2 regions of the Brevibacillus sp. AG162 genome follow, and region 2 is predicted to be linked to the other one. Evidence: riboswitches for the same ligand, from Rfam matches in the RefSeq annotation. Region 2 holds a riboswitch; the other holds the start of a gene.
The links. Region 2 has a riboswitch for cyclic di-GMP ahead of yfmT (benzaldehyde dehydrogenase). Riboswitches for the same ligand answer to the same signal wherever they lie in the genome.
Positions count from the first base shown of each region.

Region 1 (3,181 bases), on a different contig from region 2:
TTCGGTTGCCCTTGCCACTGTTTGTGCGTCGAGTGAAGCATGTTTGGCAATGTTATGCATTTCATCCACAGAAGCACTTACCTGCTCAGAGCCTGCTGACATTTGTTCAGATGCTGCAGATACTTCCAAAATGTGCGCAGCAACGTTACGGGAAGATTCTAAAATGTACCCGAAGATTTCGCGAACCTCTTCGACCAGTTGAATACCTTGCTGTGCGTTTTCGTTGCCCTCGGTCATGACCTCTACCGCGTGACGGGTATCTTGCTGGATTTCCCCGATCAGCATCGCGATTTTGGATGCGGACTCCTCGGATTGGTTCGCCAGCTTTTTCACCTCTCCGGCAACTACAGCAAACCCACGTCCATGCTCGCCAGCACGTGCTGCCTCAATCGAAGCGTTTAAGGCTAGCAGGTTGATTTGCGAGGTCAACTGACTGATGGTATCGAGAATGCCTTCGATTTCTTTGGAGCGATTGTTGAGCTGCTCGATTGCTACTGTCGCCTTCGATGTTCCCTCGCCAATGCTTCCCATCTGGCGAACTGCCTGCTCTACCACAGCAGTTCCTTGTTCTGCCTGCTCTGTTGCTATCTGGGCAGCCTCTGAAACATGTGCAGACGTCTCCGCGATTTTCACGATGCCTGCTGCCATGTCAGTCATCGACAATGCGACTTCCTGCGAGCTGGCTGCCTGTGCCTCTACTCCCTCAGAAATCTGTCCAATAGACAAGCCGATTTGGTTGATGTTTTCCGTCGCTTGTTTAATACCTTCGGATACTTCCTGACTAAAACGCTGTACTTGATCAGACGACAGAGATACGTCTTCGATCAAATTTTTCAAGTGCGATACGGTTTGGTTAAAGTCACGGGACAGAACGGCAATCTCGTCTTTCCCTTCCACCGTAACTGTCTCAGCCAAATTCCCCTGAGCCACTATGTTTACCGCTTGATTCAGACGCTCAATTGGTTTCACCATGCGTACAGCCAAGAAATAAACCAGGACTACCCCAACAGCCAACACGATGAGGGAAATGATCATCAATTGAAGCGACAGCGCATCTACGGGAGCATGCAGCTCTGCTATCGGTGCCGTGATGTATACGCCCCAATTCAGACTGGTAGGTGCATAGGAAACAAATTGAGGTATTTGCTCGTATTGGTATTGAGTGACTCCATGAGTTCCGTTCTTGATGTCTTCAAATGCTGTTTGAAGCTCAAGAAAACCCAGGTTGAGAATCGATTCCTTCAGAATGTACTCACTCGTCGGGTGATAGATAAAAGTCCCTGTTTTACTAACTAAAAAGGCGTAACCGCTTTGCCCGAACTTCTCTTGAGACACCTTTTGTTGAATTTCATTGATCGGAATGGTTGATCCGACATAACCGTATTGACGATTGTCCTTCATCAGGGGAACGATAATCGTCACAATGTTATTCCCCGTCCGTTTCGAAACCACTGGCTCGGAAACGATTACCTTTCCTTCCCCTTTGCCAGCTTCCTGAAAGTGTGGTCGGTCCGATGGATTGGTCACTTCTCCTTTGAAATTGATCACTTTCGTTCCGCTTAAATCATACGAAAAGAAGAAGGTCTCAAACTCAGGATTTTCCTTTTGCGCTTCTTGAATCAACTTCAGGTCATGATCGAAATTGTTATCCGCGGAGATCAATCCTCCTATCGTTTTTACAACTCCGATTTTTTCTTGAAAGAAACTGTCGATACGAATGGAGAGATTACTTGCGGCCAGCTCAGCTTCTTTGTCAAGACTGTCTGCCAACAGCTTCGAAGCACTCCAATAGCTTGCACCGCATACCATGCCCAAACTAACAAGCAAAAGCAGGCACAAAATGATAATTAGCTTATTCTTCAAACTATTTTTCATACACTACCACTTCTCCCTTCTCTTCCTTTCAACAAAAAAAAGACTGCCTACCGACAGCCGATCATGACTACGGTACGGCAACCCGGCTGTCCTAGTGCGAAAATCATAGATCCTCGACTTTAGACCCGTGGCTTTGCGTCCCTGCCTTTCAACAGGTTTGCCTTTGTCATTCCTTGTTGTTTTTAGTTTTAGTCCACACTTTTTCAATCTCATCGTTCTTTTCCCATATTTTCTCTGTTATAAACCACAAATTTTTTAAAAAAAGCTGACGACCCGGAAACAGGTGTCAGCTCTCTTGTATATTCTCTTGATCAGCTCAATCCGATCACGTGTCCATTCTCATCTACATACAGCGATTCAGCAGCCGGCTTTTTCGGGAGGCCTGGCATTGTAACCAAGCTTCCGGTCAGTGCGACGATAAAACCAGCTCCTGCCGATATGCGCACTTCACTCACTTGAATCGTGAAGTCAACAGGTGCTCCCAACAGATCAGCGCGGTCCGTAAAGGAGTATGGTGTTTTCGCCATGCATACAGGCAGATGGGACATGCCCATTTCTTCTACCTTTTGCATCGTTTTCAATGCAAGCGGCGAAAAGACAACTCCTGATCCACGGTACACTTCTTTTACTACTGTCTCAATCTTGTCTCTAATGCTGAGGTTCTCCTCATACAAGAATCGGAAGGAGGAAGGCCGCTCTGCTGCACGCGTCACTTTTTCAGCCAGCTCGACACCGCCAGCTCCTCCTTCTGCCCACACTTTAGAGAGCGCCGCTTCGGCTCCGGCCGCTTGGCACAGCGCAATAACGGCATCGATCTCTGCCTGCGTATCCGTCGCAAAATGATTGATGGCCACCACTGCTGGCACACCGAACTTCTGCAGATTTTCCAGATGGCGCTTGACGTTTTCGAAGCCTTTTTCCAGAGCAGACAAGTTCTCCGCTGCCAGGTCAGGTACTTTTACCCCGCCGTTGAATTTCAAGGAGCGAACCGTAATGACCACGACAGCAGCCGATGGTGTGAGGCCTGCTTTTCTGCACTTGATGTCAAAAAACTTCTCCGCTCCTAAATCCGCACCGAAGCCCGCCTCTGTTACGACGTAATCCGCCAGCTTCAAGGCCATCTTGGTTCCGATCACGCTGCTGCACCCATGCGCGATATTGGCAAAAGGTCCGCCGTGAATAATGACCGGAGTTCCTTCGATTGTCTGTACGAGATTGGGCTTGATCGCTTCCTTCAAGAGAACGCACATCGCATCAACCGCATTGATTTCTTCTGCCCGTACAGGCTGATCATCGAAATCGTAGC
Region 1 covers NZ_VFNO01000004.1:164,033-167,213, reverse strand. Annotated here, with positions in the region: gene FB479_RS14610 (methyl-accepting chemotaxis protein) at 1-1,875, opposite strand, end outside; cyclic di-GMP riboswitch class I at 1,949-2,047, opposite strand; gene FB479_RS14605 (formate--tetrahydrofolate ligase) at 2,187-3,181, opposite strand, start outside.
Region 1: another riboswitch for cyclic di-GMP. It lies ahead of FB479_RS14610 (methyl-accepting chemotaxis protein); the one in region 2 lies ahead of yfmT (benzaldehyde dehydrogenase).

Region 2 (3,181 bases):
ACCTCTATATTTTGCTGGCATTAGTATGGAAATTGGCGCTTTTTATGTTGAACCGAAATCCATTTCAGCGTAGTAAACTCTTCTAAGCTCCATTGACCATTCAAACGTCCCAACCCGGAATGCTTTTCACCGCCGAACGCCACAATTGGCTCGTCATTGATCGTCCCATCATTGATGTGAATCATGCCGGTCTCAATTCGTTTGGCCATCTGGGCACCTCTCTCCAGATCGCGCGTATGAATCGCCCCGGACAATCCAAATGGGGTCTCGTTCGCCATGCGAATCGCTTCTTCCTCGGAAGCAAACGACATGATGCAAACAGCAGGACCAAACAGCTCTTTTCCGGCAATCGACATGTCTGTGGTCACGCCTGTCAAAACGATAGGCTCGACCACGTTGCCTTTTACTTCCCCTTTCAGTGCAGGAACGGCTCCTTCGCGTATCGCCTCATCGATCGTAGCCATCAGGTTAGTGACTTGCCGTTGATTGATCAACGGACCGATTACTGTGTCTGGATCATTTGGGTCGCCTACCTTGAGTCCAGATACTTTTTCCACATACAGATCGAGGAATTTATCGTATACATCTTGGTGAACCAGTACTCGGTTAGCCGACATGCAAATCTGACCTTGGTGAGTAAAGCGGCTGAATACCGCTGCATTGACGGCATACTGGAGATCCGCATCCTCCAAAACGATCAGTGCACTATTGCCGCCCAGCTCCAAAATCGCCTTTTTGAAATGCTTCGCTGCCACTTGCGCGATATGGCTACCTACTTGGCTAGAGCCTGTAAACGAAAGGATCCGCGGAATCGGGTGGGAGACAAAACCATCGCCAATTTCTGCAATATCCGTCACCACGACGTTGATCAAGCCTTTGGGCAGACCTACTTCTTCAAAAATTTTCGCGATGAGAGTCCCACCCGTGATTGGCGTGTGCTCATGTGGTTTGAGGACGACACCGTTGCCCGCGCCAAGAGCTGGAGCTACGGACTTCATCGACAAATAGAACGGAAAGTTAAACGGACTGATGACGCCGACAACTCCTGCGGGAATCCGATACAAACGATTTTCTTTTCCGTCTACGGGAGAAGGAAGAATTTTTCCTTCCATGCGTACCGGGAACGTAGCCGCCTCGCGAATAATATCCTTCACAAGCCCGATCTCAAAAAACGCCTTCAGACGGGTTCCACCCAATTCACGAATGATGATCTGAATGATTTCCTCTTCATGCTCTTCGATATAGTGAACAGCACGCTCCAACATTCGGGATTTGGTATAGGCATTCACTTCATCCCACTCTTTTTTCGCGTTGGCTGCCGCCTTGTAAGCCGCGTCGATATCCTCCAGATTTGCCATTTTGAATTCTGCGATGACTTCCCCGTTGTAAGGGTTGATATCTTGCAATGTCTTCGCGCCAAGTCCGTCGCGCCACTCCCCATTGATGTACTGCTTGTCCAGTGTTTGAAGGATTGACATGCTTTAACCTCTCCCTTTTGTAAAGTTAAATAGGCTCCATTCGCATGAAAGGAGCCGTAAAACTAAAACAGCAAAATACACTGCTAGTCGGCAACCCGGCTGCCATCGTAACGTGTACATTAGGCCCGTGGCTTTGCGTCCCCACTTTTCAATGGGTTTGCCCATTCATAGCGAATGCCGATATGATTTTGTCGAAAAAAGGAAAGATATGGAGAATACTACTTTGATTATAGTACTCTATTCCTAATAGTCAAACGGGAATATGTAAAATTTCAATGAAACAACGTGAGCAAATACCAAAAAGTCCGCATCGCTTGGATACGGACTCCTGATTCTTTTTCTTTATGATCACAATAACTTTTTGACATCCTTTACGCCCGTCGCGAGCATTTGCTCTACCGCGTTGGCGTCCCTCACGTGCTTGGTCAAGCCTTCATTCAGCTCGTCCAGCAAGCCTTTTGCATCATTTACCTGCTGGGACACATCGTCAGCAAATCGCTTTTGCTGCGCGATGATTTCCATCACACCTGACACTTCGACGTTCAGCGCCTGGAAAGCGTTCACGATCTGATCCGTCTTCTCTGCAGCATCCTTGCTGATAGAAAGTCCATTTTTGATTGCACTGCTGCTTTTTTCACTGTTGGACAACGCTTCTTTTGTTTCTTCCTGAATCTTGCCGATCAATTCTGCAATCGTCTTGGTCGAGTTCGCTGTCATCTCGGCCAGCTTCCGTACTTCATCTGCTACGACAGCAAAGCCTCGGCCTTGTTCACCCGCACGGGCAGCTTCTATCGCTGCATTCAAAGCGAGAAGGTTGGTTTGATTGGCAATGTCGCTGATTACCTTGACGATACTCGTAATTTCCGAAGAGCGCTCTTCCAAGCGGCTCATGGACTTGGACGTATGGACCGATTCTTTGTCGAGCAGGCTCATGACTTCCACAACGTCCGTCATCGCCTTCTTGCCTTCATCTGCACGCGCTACCGATTGTTTACAGATGTTTGTCAGGCGCTCTCCTCGAACGGACAACTGGCTCGCAGATTCATCATCCCGCTCGTTAATGGCCTGGATATTATCTACGACACGCTTCATCCTCGCCACTAATCTCACCATTTGATCGGATTCGGCATTCACCGCTTGGTTCGAAGTGAGGATCGCACCCATCTGTTCGTAAACACCGCGAAGCTCATGTTTCCAAGCGTCTTGCTGTCCTGCCATTGTGGTTGCGGGAGTTGCCACTGTCGTCGCTGCTGTCTCTTTTTCTGCCAGGCCTTTGTCTTTTTTCCAAAACATCCGCTTCCCTCTCCTTTGTACCCATCAATTGTCACTTCGGCGGCTATATACGCGGGACTCGATTATTCCCGGATGTTGTTTCGCCAAGCTCAGCAAGTTTTCCAAGAAATAATAGTGACCCTCCAAGAGCTCCACGTCTTTACGCTCAAAATGCTTCGCCTGCAAATACTGCTGCATTTCCAAAGCATAGCGCTCCAGTTTATCGTGAAAATCGTTGGCACGAAGCATTTGCTCCACTTCTGGATATTCTGTTTTCAGGCGACTTAACTCGCTGTATACACGTCCGCCCTCCAGAATCATCTGGTAGGCCGTACGCTCGAGCGTAGCTGTCGTAGCTGCCTCCTGCTCCTCACGCTCCTCGCGCAAAGCTGCCAAGTACGTGATAAAATGGTAGACAGTTAAAAACAATG
Region 2 covers NZ_VFNO01000005.1:246,564-249,744, forward strand. Annotated here, with positions in the region: gene yfmT (benzaldehyde dehydrogenase) at 21-1,478, opposite strand; cyclic di-GMP riboswitch class I at 1,565-1,650, opposite strand; gene FB479_RS17435 (methyl-accepting chemotaxis protein) at 1,827-2,771, opposite strand; gene FB479_RS17440 (hypothetical protein) at 2,796-3,181, opposite strand, start outside.